One region of the Variovorax sp. HW608 genome, then DNA from elsewhere that is predicted to be linked to it. Evidence: riboswitches for the same ligand, from Rfam matches in the RefSeq annotation. Region 1 holds a riboswitch; the other holds the start of a gene.
What was found. A riboswitch is a leader RNA that binds a small molecule or an ion and turns the genes downstream of it on or off. The one in region 1 is predicted to bind glycine.

Region 1 (7,439 bases):
CGCGATCGCCGGCGTCGATGCGCTCGAAGAAAAACTGCGCGGCGCGGGTGTGCGCTACGAAGGCCACCGCTACCAGGCCCACCACGCCTTCGCCAACGAAACCGCACAGGGGCCGGGACGCATTCCGATCACGCAATACGACGCCGTCTGGGCCCAGCTCGCCTGGGACCGCACCCTGCGCTTCTTCGGCAAGGAACTGGCGAGCTGAGTCAGGGCGCCGCTTGCGGCGCCTTTTCCGGCGCCTTGTTGCAGTAGCTCGCGTTGCCGAGCCCCGTGCCGATGGTCAGCACGGCCCAGCGCTTCACATCGCGCATGAAGGGAAGCTCGCTCAGGCCCTGCACCACCGCGTCGTTGTGGATGAGCACCACGGTCGGCTCGCCCCCGATCGTCGGGATCCGCTTGCACAGCCTGCTCGGCAGGTGGAAGTTCTCGCTCTCCCAGTCGCCGGGCAGGTTCTGGGCACCGCGCGCGATCGATCCGTCCTTGCGGATCAGCCCCGGGCAGCCGATGCCGATGAAGGGCGCGAGGCGGATGCCCTTCCGGCGGCAGTAGCGCATCTGCTCTTCGAGCATTCCCACCAGCCGCTCGACCAGCACCTTGCGGCTGGGCCCTTCGTCGGCGTGGCGCCATTTCTGGCGGTGAATCACCTTGGCCCTCGACAGGTCGCGCGCGCGCCGCCTGCGCGTCTTGACGATGCCGCTGCGCACGTTGGTGCCGCCGATGTCCAGCGCGAGGATCGCGTCGTGCCCTTTCAGCAGCGGCGGCGGCACCAGGTGCACCCATCCGAGCAGGCCACCGTCGTCGGTCGCATGGCCGATGCGGCCCAGCTGCACGGAGATCCGCATGTCCGGGAGCAGGGCCGCCGTCTGCAGGATCGCGCGTTCGCCCACGTCGCTTTCAGGAAAGCCGCCACCGATCACGATGCGCTCCACGCCCTTCCACGACGGATGGCGCATGAAGCGGTCGATCACCCAGGCCAGCTCTTCGGCGAATTCCTCGATGACGCCGTGGACCACGTCGGCCGCCTCCGAGGCCTTCCTGCCGAGCACCTGGTCCAGGGCGTCTTTCGTCATCTCCCTGGAGTGCTGCCCGCCGAGCGGGTCATTGCCCTTCCTGCGGCGCCGTCGGCGCCAGCGTTCGAGCAGTTCCCTGAAGGCGGTCTGGCTGGCCTGGTCGCCGACGAAGCCCTCGCCGTCGCGCAGCTGGAGGCTGTAGCCCTCGACCACCACCGAGGGCAGCTCGCGTGCGCCGTGCACGTCATCGGCGAGCGGTGGCTGGTCCTCGTCCTGCCTGCGATGCCTGCGCCTTGCCATTCGGTCCTCGCTCGTCGGCTGCGCCCGTCATTCGGCGGTGGTCGCCAGGATGAGCCGGGTGGTTTCCTCCGGCGCGTCCCAGTGCGGATAGTGGCCGCAATGCTCGAACCAGTGGATGTGCGCATCCGGGAAGAGCCGCAGGGCACGCTGCGCCTGCCTCGGAAAACAGATCCGGTCGCAGCGCCCCCAGCCGATCACGAGGCGCTTCTTCAGGCCCCCCGCAGCAAGGCCTTCGACGGGTGCGGCCCGCATGAGACCCCCGAGCATGGCGCCGAACGACGCCGCGCCGGCGCGGCCGCGCATTTCCTCCAGCGCCTGCGAAGCCGAAAGACGCGCCGGCTGCGCCGAGAGCTGCTTCAGGACCAGGCTGCGCGACCAGCCGTGCCTGGTGATCGCCGGCATCGGCTGATTCATGAGCTGCGCGACGCGCCACCAGAAACAGACCGAGGCGCCATACGAATAGCGCTCCCAGCCGGCCCAGAACCCCACCGGGCCGAGCGCGACGACCGCCCCGAGCAGGCCGCCGCGCCGCGCCAGTTCGAGTACGAGACGCGCGCCCACCGAGTTGCCCACCGCATCGGTGCCGACCAGTTCGTGTTCCCGCAGGAACTGCGCCACGGCATCGGACATCGTGCGGATCGACACCTCGCCGGACAACGCCGGGCTCTTGCCGAAGCCCGGCAGATCGATCGCCGTGACGCTGCGCTCGGCGGCCAGCGGCCCCAGGATCGCTCGCCACGAACGCCAATTGCCGCCCAGCCCGTGAACGAGCAGCAACGGCTTGCCTTCGCCGTGGCGAACGTAATTGATGAGCACTCCTTCAGTTTGCGTTCAGCCGGGCCAGTGCCGGCATCGGCCCGGCGCACGACACGCTGTAGGAAAAGGCCTCGGACTCCGACGAACGCCCACTGGCGCGCCCGGCGCCCCGGCCGATACACTCGATCGATGAAGCCGCTGCGCCGCGTCTGGTTCACCGCCCTCGCCTGCCTGGGTTTCCTGTGGGGCGCCGCACCGTCGCACGCCCAGCAGGACACCCTGCGCGTCGGCTCCAAGCGGTTCACCGAGTCGTACATCCTCGCCGAGGTCCTGGCGCAGACCGCCGCGCCGCAGCTGCCGGCCCCGCCGGTGGTGCGGCAGGGGCTGGGCAATACCGCCATCGTCTACGAGGCGCTGAACTCCGGCGGCATCGACCTCTATGCCGAATACACCGGGACCATCGCGCTGGAGATCCTCAAGGGCAACGGATCGATGACGCTCGAGCAGATGAACGCCGCGCTGCGCCCGCTCGGCCTGGGCGCGGCGATCCCGCTGGGCTTCAACGACGGCTACGCGCTCGCGATGCGCGCGGCGGACGCGGACCGGCTTTCCATCCGCCGCCTCAGCGATCTGGCGAACCACCCCGAACTGAAGCTGGGCCTGTCGAACGAGTTCATCGGCCGCGCCGACGGCTGGCAGGGGCTGGCCGAACGCTATGGCTTCAAGCAGACGCCGACCGGCCTCGACCACGGCCTGGCCTACGACGCCATCGCCGCCAAGCAGATCGACGTGATGGACATCTACACCACCGACGCCAAGATCGACCGTCTCGGCCTGCGCGTGCTGGAGGACGACCGGCGCTACTTCCCCCGCTACGACGCGGTGGTGCTCTACCGGCTCGACCTGCCCGGGCGCTGGCCCGCGGCGTGGGCGGCCTTGCAGAAGCTCGAAGGCCGCATCGACGAGCGCGCGATGATCGCGATGAATGCGCGCGCCGAACTGAACGGCGTGGGCTTCGATGCCATCGGGCGCGATTTCCTCGCGCAAGGCAAGGCACAGGCGCCCGCCGGCGCGGCGGCATCCGGGGACGCGGCCGCGCGCGGCTTCACCGCCAAGCTGTTCGGCCCCGACCTCGGCCGCCTCGCACGCCAGCACCTGCTGCTGGTCGCGCTCTCGGTCGGGCTCGCGATCCTGATCGCGGTGCCGCTCGGCATCCTGGTGTTTCCGCATCTGCGCGCCCGCGCGGTGGTGCTCGGGCTCACCGGCCTCTTGCAGACCATTCCGTCGCTCGCGCTGCTGGCGATCCTGATTTCGCTGGTCGGCGTGATCGGCACCCTGCCCGCGCTGATCGCCCTCACCCTCTATTCGCTGCTGCCGATCATGCGCAACACGGTCACCGGGCTGGCCGAAGTCCCGTCCGGGCTGCGCATGGCCGGCACCGCGCTCGGCATGAGCGCCGGGCAAAGCCTGCGGCTGGTGCAACTGCCACTGGCGCTGCCCACCATCCTGGCCGGCGTGCGGACCGCGACCACCATCGCGATCGGCACCGCGACCATCGCCGCCTTCATCGGCGCGGGCGGCTTCGGCGAGCGGATCGTGACCGGCCTCGCGCTCAACGACCGGCAACTGCTCGCCGCCGGCGCCATTCCGGCGGCGGCACTGGCGCTGCTGAGCGAAGCGTTCTTCGAATTCGTCGAATACATCACGCGGCGGCGGGACTGAGCCCCGGGGCTTCACGAGGCTGTCACGCGGCGGCTCGATGCTGCTGCGTTCTGTTTCGAATCCGCCAGTCCCCATGTTTCTCATCAAGACCGACAAGGCTCGCCAGGAACTCCAACCCGGCCGTCGAACGCTGGGCCAGCGCGAGCGCGCGCTGCTGCTGATGTCGGATGGACAACGCTCGCTCACCGATTTCGGCGAACTCTTCGGCGGCCGCGATGAAGCCGGGCGCGTGGTCTCGCATCTGCTGCAGGAAGGCTATCTGCGCCGCCGCGATGCCGAGCCCGCGCCGGCGTCCATGTCCGAATCCATGTCCGAATCCATGGCCGAAATCAAGGCCGGGGCCGAGCCGGAGTCCGCCGCCATTGCGGACACCTTCGACGGCAAGCGTTCGCTCGCCACCACGCGCATGTTCCTCTTCGACCTGTGCGAACGCATGTTCGTGCGGCGGGACCCGGTGCTGGCCGAGCAGTTCCGCGAGATGCTGCGCGAATCGCGCGATCGCGAGACCATGCTGACCGTCGCATCCGCCATGCTCGAGGAGGTCGAAAAGCTCGCCGGCGCCGAGCGCGCGGTGTCGATTCGCGAGCGCATCGACAAGCTGCTTCCGGCACAGCAGCTTCACTGAATTCGAGAGCGACCGGTCCGGCGATCCCTTACACTCGCCGGGTCAGGAGAGAGCCCCGCCAGGCGGGGCCGCCGAAGGCGCAGGTCCCCGTGTTGCAAGGGGCCCGAACGCTCAGGCAAAAGGACTGACGAAGCGCCCTCTTCCGGGCGTTTCCTTGCTGGAGAGAGACGGCCCGCCCCGCACCGACGGAATGGCGGAATCGTCCACCGAAGGAGCAAACCCCGATCGTGGGGTGAATCTCTCAGGTAAAGCGGACAGCAGGGGTGGCCCATGGCTCCGGTCATGGATCCGGACTGCCCCTTTGCCTTTGGAGAACGCCTTGGCTTCCGCATCGACCGACGAACTTCTGAAGACCCCGCTCCACGCCCTGCACGTGGAGCTCGGCGCGCGCATGGTGCCTTTCGCGGGCTATTCGATGCCCGTGCAGTACCCGGGCGGCCTCATGGCCGAGCACAAGCACACCCGCGAAGCCGCCGGCCTGTTCGACATTTCCCACATGGGCCAGCTGCGGCTGGTCGGCCCCGACGCGGCGGCCGCCTTCGAGACCCTGATGCCGGTCGACGTGGCCGGTCTCGCGCCGGGCAAGCAGCGCTACGGCCTGCTGCTGAACGACGACGGCGGCATCCTCGACGACCTGATGTTCTTCAACGAAGGCCAGGATTCGTGGTTCGTGGTGGTCAACGGCGCCTGCAAGCAGGCCGACATCGCGCACATCAGCGCGAAGATCGGCAAGCGCTGCCAGGTCATTCCGATGCCCGACCACGCATTGCTCGCGCTGCAGGGGCCGCAGGCGGCATCCACGCTCGCACGGCTGTCGCCCGGCATCGAGCAGTTCGTCTTCATGACCGGCGGCGCGGTGCGCATCGGCGGCATCGCGGCCTTCGCCACGCGCAGCGGCTACACCGGTGAGGACGGCTTCGAGATCTCCGTCGCCGCGGCCGACGCCGAGCGGCTCGCGCGGCTGCTGCTCGCACAGCCCGAAGTCAAACCCATCGGTCTCGGCGCACGCAATTCGCTGCGGCTCGAAGCCGGCCTCTGCCTCTACGGCAACGACATCGACGAGACCACCACGCCGGTCGAAGCCGCGCTCGGCTGGGCGATGCAGAAAGTCCGCCGCACGGGCGGCGCGCGCGAAGGCGGCTTCCCGGGCGCCGCGAAGATCCTCGCGCAGCTCACCGCATCGAACGGCACGGCCGGCCATCTCGACCACCACACGCTCGTGCGCAAGCGCGTGGGCCTCGTCGCACTGGAGCGCATCCCGGTGCGCGACGGCACGCTGCTCGAATCCTTCGAAGGCGCAGCCATCGGCCATGTCACGAGCGGCCTGCTCGGTCCGACGGTCGACCGGCCGATCGCCATGGGCTACGTCGCGCTCGCCTATGCCGAGCCGGGCACCCGCATCCAGGCCATCGTTCGGGGCAAGCCGGTGCCGATGGAAGTCAGCACCATGCCTTTCGTTCCCGCGCGCTACTACCGGGGCTGAAGCCCCACGCCTTCACCCGTCTTTTCATCAAGGAGCTTTGTTCATGACCACCAAGTACACCAAGGATCACGAGTGGGTCCGCACCGAGTCGGATGCGGCGCTCGTCACCGTCGGCATCACTGTCCACGCACAGGATGCGCTCGGCGACGTGGTCTTCGTCGATCTGCCGGAGGTGGGCCAGTCCTTCGCCCAGGGCGAGGTGGCCGGTGTGGTCGAGTCGGTGAAGGCGGCGGCGGACGTGTTCATGCCCGTTGCCGGCGAAATCACCGAAGTCAACGAAGCGCTGCGCGCCGATCCGTCGCTGGCCAACAGCGCGCCGATGGAAGGCGGCTGGTTCTTCAAGGCACGTGTGAGCGATCCGGCAGAGCTCGATGCGCTGCTCGACGAAACCGCCTACGAGAAGTTCTCCTCCGAAGCCTGAGCCGCTCCGCACCTTTTTTCCGATCTCCACATGTCGACGCCCGTCCTTCCCCTCACCCCCTCGCTCGGCGATCTCGAGAACGCCGATGAATTCATCGCCCGCCACATCGGGATCGAAGCCCAGGACGAAGCGCGCATGCTGCCGGCCATCGGTTCCGCCACGCGTGCCGAACTGATCGACGGCATCGTGCCGCCGGCCATCCGGCGCGCCAGGCCGATGCGGCTGCCGGCCGCGATCACCGAAGCGGAGGCACTGGCCGAACTCAAGGCCATCGCGGCGAAGAACAAGGTCGCGAAGAGCTACATCGGCCAGGGCTACTACGGCACGCACACGCCGGGCGTGATCCTGCGCAACGTGCTGGAGAACCCGGCCTGGTACACCGCCTACACGCCCTACCAGGCCGAGATCTCGCAGGGCCGGATGGAAGCGCTGGTCAACTTCCAGACGATGGTGTGCGACCTCACCGGGATGGCGATCGCCAACGCGTCGATGCTCGACGAAGCGACCGCCGCGGCCGAGGCGATGACGCTCGCGCGCCGCAGCGTGAAGAGCAAGAGCAACGTCTTCCTGGTCTCGGGCGACTGCCATCCGCAGACCATCGAAGTCATCAAGACGCGCGCCGCGCCGCTCGGCATCGAGGTGCGCGTGAGCACGGTGTCCGAGACGCTGCCGCACCTGATGGCGAGCTGCGAATTCTTCGGCGTGCTCGCGCAGTACCCGGCCACCACGGGCCATGTGCACGACCTGCGGCCGCTTGCCGGCCACGCGCATCAGTTCGACGCGGCCTTCTGCGTCGCGGCCGACCTGCTCGCGCTCACGATGCTGACGCCGCCGGGCGAATGGGACGCCGACATCGTCTGCGGCACCACGCAGCGCTTGGGCATGCCGATGGGCAACGGCGGCCCGCATGCGGCTTACCTGGCCTGTCGCGACGACTTCAAGCGCTCGCTGCCGGGCCGCATCGTCGGCGTCAGCATCGATACGCATGGCGCGCCGGCCTTGCGGCTCGCGCTGCAGACGCGCGAGCAGCACATCCGCCGCGAGAAAGCCACGTCGAACATCTGCACCGCGCAGGTGCTGCCGGCGGTAATCGCGAGCATGTACGCCGTCTATCACGGC
Region 2 (7,439 bases), 3.5 Mb from region 1:
CAGACGGTCGAGCTCAAGCCGGGCGGCTCCCACCTGATGCTGATGGACCTGAAGCAGCCGCTCGCCAATGGAACGAGCGTGCCGCTGACGCTGCTCTTCGAAGACGCCAAGGGACGGAAGAGCTCGCTCGAGATCAAGGTGCCGGTGCAGACCGCCGCCGGAGCGGCCGCGGCCGGCGAGCACAAGCATTGACGACAGAGGGCGGCGCGGGCGGCCCAAAACGCCACCTGCTTGGAGTAAGCTGCCCGCACAACAACTCACCTCCGGAGCCGTCCATGAGCGACACGAGCAAGCCTTTCGCCTTCAGCCAGTTCGTTCCCGGATTCGACTTCCTCAAGAACCTGGCCGGCGGAAGCGCGGCGGCGGGCGTGACGCCCGGCATGCCGAGTCTTGCGAGTTGGGTCGCGCCGACGCTGAGCGTCGAAGAGGTCGACAAGCGCATCCAGGAACTGAGGACCGTGCAGTTCTGGCTCGAACAGAACGGCCATGCGCTCAAGGCCACCATCCAGGCGCTCGAGGTGCAGAAGATGACCCTCTCCACGCTGCGCGGCATGAACGTGCAGATGGAGGATCTCGCGAGCGTCTTCACGCGGCAGGCCGCGGCCGCGCCGGAGCCCGCGCCGGCCCCCGCACCCAAGGCGGAGCCGAAGAAAGCCGAGCCGGCCGCGGACGCCGAAGAAACCGAGGCGGCGGCGAAGCCGTCCCGGCGCGCGCGCGCAGGCGGCAACGGCAGCGCCGCAGCGGGCGACGGGGCAGGCGTGGTGGACCCGCTGCAATGGTGGGGCGCGCTGACGCAGCAGTTCCAGCAGATCGCGAGCGCGGCCCTGCAGGAAGCCGCGCATCTGAAGATGCCGGCGATGGCGCAGCCGTCGTCCGGCGCGGCGGCGCAAAAGGCCCCGGCGGCCAAGTCCGCGAAGAAGCCCGCCGCCGCGGCAGGCAGCAAGTCGACATCAGCCGGCGGCCAGGGCGCCGCCGCTGCCGGCAAGACGCCGGCTCCGGCGCGCAAGCGGGCGCGCTGAGGCCGGCACCGTATTCCTTCCCGCGAGAGAAAGCGAAGCCCATGAAGCTGTTTCCTTCAGGCCACGCCACCCATCCGCAATGGCGCATGGCTGCGGGGCTGGTGCTCGCGCAACTGCGGGCACAGATGGCGTTGCCCGACTACGCGCATTCGCCGACGCTGGGGCTGCTCTACGTCACCGACCACTATTCGGCCGATGCGCAGGAGATCCTCGATCACCTGAGCGCGGAGCTGCCCGAGATCACCGACTGGTCGGGCACCGTGGGGGTCGGCGTGGCGGCCAACAATGCCGAGTATTTCGACGAGCCCGCGCTCAGCGTGATGCTGTGCGAGCTGCCGAGCGACCAGTACCGCGTGTTTTCCGGCGTGGCGCCGCTCGCGAGCACCGAGACGAGCGGTTTCTCGGCGCACACGGCGCTCGTCCATGCCGACCCGCGCACGCCCGAGCTCGCCGAGCTGATCGCCGAGATGGCGGAGCGCACCGACACCGGCTACCTCTTCGGCGGCCTCTCGTCGGGCCGCGCCGGATCGTTGCAGTTCGCGGTCGGCGGCAACGGCAACATTCCGGGCCACGGCGCCCATGGCGGGGTGTTCCAGGGCGGCCTGTCGGGCGTGGTCTTCGGCGAAGGCGTGCGGCTGGTGTCGCGTGTCACGCAGGGCTGCCAGCCGGTGTCGGGCGAGCGCGAGATCACGCAGGCCGACGGCAACCTGCTGCTCGAACTCGACGGCCTGCCGGCGCTCGACGTGCTGCTGGACGATCTCCATGTTTCGCTCGACGAGCCCGAGGAGGCGATCGCCGCGGTGCGCGCGACGCTGGTGGGCCTCGCCGAGGCCGGCAGCGATCGGGTCCATCGCACGCGCGACCTCGGCTCCGACGTGCGGGTGCGGCACATCATCGGCCTCGATCCGACGCGGCGCGGCGTGGCGATCGCCGACGTCGTCGAGCCCGGCATGCGCATGACCTTCTGCCGGCGCAACGCTCAGGCCGCGCGTTCCGATCTCATGCGCGTCTGCGCCGAGATCCGCGAGGAGCTGGAGCCCGAGGAGCAGACGCTCGCCACCGCGCGCGCAGTCGCCGGCTCGGAAACCGGCGCGGCACCGCATCCGGCGCGTCGCGTCGCGGGGGCGGTGTACGTGAGCTGCTCGGGGCGCGGCGGCCCGCACTTCGGGGCGCCGAACGCGGAGCTGCAGATCGTGCGCCATGCGCTCGGCGACGTGCCGCTGGTCGGCTTCTTCGCCGCCGGCGAGATCGCGCGGCACCACCTCTACGGCTACACCGGCGTGCTGACGGTCTTCACCGCCGACGACTGAGCCCTGCTGAGGCCGGTGAACGCGAAGTCCACCTCGGGCGCGAGCCCGCTCACGATGCGCGCGATCGATTTGCCGGAGCCGCAGGCATGCGTCCATCCGAGCGTGCCGTGGCCGGTGTTCAGGAACAGGTTCGCAAGCTTCGTGGCGCCGATCAGCGGCACGTTGCTCGGCGTAGCGGGGCGCAGGCCGGTCCAGAACTGCGCCTTCGACGCATCGCCCGCGCCGGGGAAGAGCTGCTCCACCCGCCGCACGATCGCTTCACAGCGCACGCGGTTGAGGTCGCGGTCGTAGCCGTTGAGCTCCGCCGTGCCGGCGATGCGCAGGCGGTCGCCGGTGGCCGAGGTGTAGCGCGAGAAGACGAGCTTGAACTCATCGTCGGTCAGCGACACCTGGTGCGCCTTCGACGGATCGATCACCGGCATCGTCACCGAGTAGCCCTTGGCCGGATAGATCGGCAGCCGGATGCCCAGCGGCGCCGCGTAGAGCGGGCTGAGCGAGCCCATCGCGAGCACGTAGGCGTCGCCGCGGATGCGCTGGAAGCGGCCTTCGCTGTCGGTGGCTTCGACGTGGTCGATGCGGCCGCCGGCTTCGCGCAACGCGGTCACGGTGTGGCTCATGAGGAAGCGCACGCCGGCCGCCTCGGCGAGCTTCACGAGTTCGCGGGCGAAGCGGTTGGCGTCGCCCGATTCGTCCTCGGCGGTGTAGGTGGCGCCGGCGAGCTGCGCACGGATGTGGGCCAGCGCGGGTTCGATCGCAACGGCCTCGTCGGCGGAGATCACGCGGCGCTCGCAACCGAGGGCGCGCATCTGCTCGGCCGGCTCGAGCGCGCCGTCGAATTCCTTCTGGTTCGTATAGAAGTGCAGGATCCCTTGCGTGCGCTGCTCGTAGCCGATGCCGGTGTCGCGGCGCAATTGCTGCAGCGTGTCGCGGCTGTAGGTGCCCAGGCGCACGATCTGCTCGATGTTGTGACGGGTGCGCGCCGGGGTGCATTCGCGCAGGAACTGCAATCCCCAGAGCCATTGCCGCACGTCGGCGCGCAGGCGAAAGAGCAGCGGCGCGTCTTCCTTGCCGAGCCATTGCAACACCTTGAGCGGTGCGCTGGGATTGGCCCACGGCTCGGCATGGCTCACCGAGATCTGGCCGCCGTTGGCGAAGCTGGTTTCGGCGGCCGGGGTGGCCTGTCGGTCGATCACGGTCACTTCGTGGCCGAGTTGCTGGAGGTAATAAGCCGAGGTCACGCCGAGCAGGCCGGCGCCGAGAACGATCACGCGCATTTCAGAACCCTTTAAAGGTTGCAGCGCTTGGACGAAACGGAAACCGGTGCCGTGAAAAAAGAAAAGCAACCGGATTGCGTCCAAGTTGCCGCTCCCCCTGTCCTCGGTACCTGAGAGATTCGCCCGTTGCACCCGCAACAGGGCTTGCTCCTTCGGTGCATCACATGGCGTGATGGCTCTCCAGACGGCTCTGACAGTTGATTGCAGTACAGGCTCGTGGCGAGCCGACCTGAGCGTTTATGGGAGTTTGCGCCTTCGGTGGAGCCGCTTTCGCGGCCCGCTCTCCTGCAAGTGCGGCGATTGTAGGGGCTTCGCCGCCGAACGGCTACAAGGGCGTGTTCACCCTTCGAAGACACCCTATAGGCCGCGGAAGGCGAAGTCGAGTTCGGGGCGCAGCCCGCTCACGATGCGCGCGATGGACTTGCCTGCCCCGATCGCGTTGGTCCAGCTCGGGGTGCCGGGCGCGGTGTTGAGGAACAGGTTCGGCAGCCGCGTCTTGCCGATCATCGGCAAGCGGTTGCTGGTGACCGCGTGCATCGCGGTTTCGAGCGACGCGCGGCTCGCATCGCCCACGCCCGGGAACAGGGTCTCGACGCGGCGCAGGATCGCGGCGAAGCGGTCCGAATCGGGCTCGTTCTCCTCGTCGTCGTTGACGCGGACGGTGGAGGTGATGCGCAGGTGGTGCCCATGCGCGTTCTCCAGCCGCCGGATGCGCAGCCTGCCCTGGCGGTCGTGCAGCGACAGGCGGGGCGCGATCGAGAGGTCCTTGACGGGCAGCGTGACCACGTACTCGCGCACGAAGCGCAGCGGCATGTCGATGCCCAGGTGCTCGGCATGCGGCACGCTCGATGCGCCGAGCGCGAGCACATAGGACTGCGCGCGCACGATCACCGGCTCGCCCTGCGGATCCAGAAACTCGACGTGGTCGATGCGGCCGTTGCGCTCCTTCAGCGAGACCACGGTGTGCTTCATCATGAAGCGCACGCCGGCCGCGCGGCAAAGGAAGACGATGCCCGCCGCGAACTGCGCAGGATCACGCGCCGGGTCGTCGGGCGAGTAGGTCGCGCCGGCGAGGCTGTCGGCCATGAGTTGCAGCGAAGGCTCCATGTCGATGGCCTCGCCGGCCGACAGCAGGCGCTCCTCGCAGCCCAGTTCCGACCAATGCGCGTTCCGTTCGATACGCCCCCGGAACACCTCGGCATCGGTGTAGAGGGTCATCTGTCCGGTCGAGCGCGGGCGCGGCGGCATGCCGGACTCGTCGCGCAGCGCATGGGCGCTCTGGCGGCTGTAGACCGCGAGACGGACCAGGTGATCGAGCGGATTGCTCCTGGGCGGCACCACCGCGCGGTCGAGCAGGCTTCCAAAGCGGCGGCGGAGGGCGGTGCGAAGGCGCAACCAGCGTCCCGGGGCAGGCCGCGCCGGCATCGAGGCTGAAGCCGAATCGGTCGATGCCGCGGGCTCGCCGGAAGGGACCCGGCCCCGGGCCTTCGCCGCTGGCGTCGCATGGCGATCGATGACGATCACCTCGTGACCGAGCTGCTGCAGGTAATAGGCCGTCGTGACGCCGTGCAGGCCGGCGCCGAGTACAACCACGCGCATGTCCGATTCCTTTTGGGAGGGCATGAACGGCCGGGGCGAGCACTCACTGTGCGGAGCGTCGGGACCGGGGGTTCAGTTTTTGCCGCTCCCTCTGTCTTCTTTACCTGAGAGATTCATCGGCTGCGGCATGCAGCGGACTTGCTCCTTCGGTGCGCCACGTCGGTGTGGCGTCTCTCCAGTCGGCATGGGTCAATAGAGGGCAGTCTACGAACCGCGCTGCGGTTCACCTTGAGCGTTCATGGGAGGTTGCGCCAACGGTGGGACGGGTGCCGTCCGCTTTTCTGCGGGCTGAATCTTATCGAGGAAACCGGTTTCTGTCTGTGACGGGCCGGGATCAGCCCCGCCGCAGCCGGGTGAATAGCTCGAACTCCCAGTTGCGCATGCCGAGCAGCAGGGTATAGCCCTCGCGCTCTTTCGGCGGCAGCTTCTGGTCGGTCTGGTGCTGCTGCGCGAAGTCCTGCGCGACGCGCTGGAGCCGGTCCAGAAAGGCCGGCGCGAGCGATTTGCTGATCTGCCCGTGCACCAGCAGCAGGCCCTCGGCGGGGCCGTCGAAGCCGCCGCGGTAATAGTCGAGCACCACGTTCTCGCGGAAGAAGTCCATCACCGGCCCGTGCGGGCGCCAGCGGAAGGTCTTGGCGAGCTTCAGGCGATACCGGTTGAGCGGGCGCAGCTCGATGATGCCGATCCGGTCCAGTTGCGCGAGGTAGCCGATGCATTCGGCCTCGCTGATGCGATAGGCCGCCACGATCTGCTCCAGCGTCCACTGGCTCAGCACGCAGATCGCGATCAGGAGCAGCTTCTTGTCCGCGATGACGGCCTTTTCCTGCTCCAGCGTGAGTTCCTTGAGCAGCGGCTGCGAATCCGCCACGCGCCGCGCGAGCTCGGCGAAGTCGATCTTCAGCGTCCGGCAGATCGCATCGACCCGGGTGAGCGGCATGTCGCCCTTGGCGAGCATCCGCTTGACGCTGGATTCGGCCATGTCGAGCGACTTGGCGAGATCCGCGTAGGTCATCCGGGCGTTCTTGAGTTCGTTCTTGAGGGCGACGACCAGGTCGGCGGTGGTGCTCATTGGGTAACCTCCGCGCAGCAGCGCTGCGGTATTCGCCTTGGGGCCGGCGGCTCATGGGCGGCGCCAGGTATTACCGGGCGATACCGGGGGTGGTGAATAAGTGCTCCGTATCGATTCTCGATGCCGTGGAGGGGGTTGGCAACCTAGATTGCGCCCATCGAGTCATCCCTTGGAGTCCGCCATGTCGCTCTCGTTGCTGTCGAATCGCGAACGCTACCTCCTGGCCCTGTTCGCGCTGCTGCTGCTGGCCGCGGTGGTCGGGCCGGCCATTCCCGCCCCCGGCCTTGCCGGGGCGCCGTTCGCGGACGCAGAGGCGTGGGGCCCGGTCCCCAACGCCATGGACGTGCTGAGCAACCTGCCCTTCGCCGCGATCGGCATCTGGGGCTTGCGCTGGCTCCGCTGGCTGGATCGCGCGCACGAGGAAGCGCTGGATGCGGCGGCGGTGCAGCAGACCGGATGGCACCTGCCGGTGAACGCCCTCGATTGCGCCTGGATGTTCTTCGCCGGCCTCGTCCTGACCGCGCTCGGCTCGGCCTTCTATCACCTGCAGCCCGACAGCGTGCGGCTGGCCGCGGATCGTGCCGGCATGGCCGTGGCCTTCGCGGGCCTGATCGGATTCGCGACCTGCGAGCGAGTGAGCGCTCGCGCCGGCTGGCCGGCCGCATGGTTCACGCTGGTCGGCGGATTGCTGGCCACGGCGGTGTGCCACGAGACCGGCAACGCGCTGCCCTGGGCGCTGGTGCAGTTCGGCGGCATGGCACTGATCGTGCTGCTGTCGTTTGCGCGGCCGACCAGCGGCGCCGTCGGACTCCGGCTAGGCTGGGTGGTCTTCTTCTATGCGCTCGCGAAGCTCTTCGAGCTCGCGGACCACGCGATCTTCGAAGCGACCCAGCACCTGATCTCGGGCCACAGCCTCAAGCACCTGACGGCGGCGCTCGCAGCACTGCCCGTGCTGCATGCGCTGCAGACCATCGGACGGCGGACGCTGCGGCACAATCCGGGCGCCGTCACCGTGACGGCTTGAGGAAGCCGCCAACCAGGCATTGCGAATGACAACGACCGCCAACGCATCATCCTCCGCCGTGCACGACGCGCCGGCGCACGCCAACCAGTTCGAACTGCTGGGGCAGCGGCGCTTCGCGCCGTTCTTCTGGACGCAGTTCGCCGG

Region 2: linked by a shared signal. The riboswitch ahead of VAR608DRAFT_RS15175 (D-amino acid dehydrogenase) and the one ahead of gcvT (glycine cleavage system aminomethyltransferase GcvT) in region 1 are both predicted to bind glycine.

Annotation. Positions count from the first base shown of each region.
Region 1 is NZ_LT607803.1:6,694,769-6,702,207, forward strand. Features, by position in the region: gene VAR608DRAFT_RS31730 (dienelactone hydrolase family protein) at 1-208, shown strand, start outside; gene VAR608DRAFT_RS31735 (ROK family protein) at 210-1,313, opposite strand; gene VAR608DRAFT_RS31740 (alpha/beta fold hydrolase) at 1,341-2,129, opposite strand; gene VAR608DRAFT_RS31745 (ABC transporter permease/substrate-binding protein) at 2,259-3,791, shown strand; gene VAR608DRAFT_RS31750 (hypothetical protein) at 3,865-4,416, shown strand; glycine riboswitch at 4,458-4,545, shown strand; glycine riboswitch at 4,564-4,684, shown strand; gene gcvT (glycine cleavage system aminomethyltransferase GcvT) at 4,736-5,899, shown strand; gene gcvH (glycine cleavage system protein GcvH) at 5,943-6,320, shown strand; gene gcvP (aminomethyl-transferring glycine dehydrogenase) at 6,351-7,439, shown strand, end outside.
Region 2 is NZ_LT607803.1:3,243,463-3,250,901, reverse strand. Features, by position in the region: gene VAR608DRAFT_RS38390 (copper chaperone PCu(A)C) at 1-192, shown strand, start outside; gene VAR608DRAFT_RS15185 (PhaM family polyhydroxyalkanoate granule multifunctional regulatory protein) at 276-1,019, shown strand; gene VAR608DRAFT_RS15180 (FIST signal transduction protein) at 1,061-2,329, shown strand; gene VAR608DRAFT_RS15175 (D-amino acid dehydrogenase) at 2,290-3,603, opposite strand; glycine riboswitch at 3,691-3,797, opposite strand; glycine riboswitch at 3,798-3,901, opposite strand; gene VAR608DRAFT_RS15170 (FAD-dependent oxidoreductase) at 3,961-5,202, opposite strand; glycine riboswitch at 5,284-5,391, opposite strand; gene VAR608DRAFT_RS15165 (helix-turn-helix domain-containing protein) at 5,537-6,271, opposite strand; gene VAR608DRAFT_RS15160 (hypothetical protein) at 6,453-7,295, shown strand; gene VAR608DRAFT_RS15155 (MFS transporter) at 7,321-7,439, shown strand, end outside.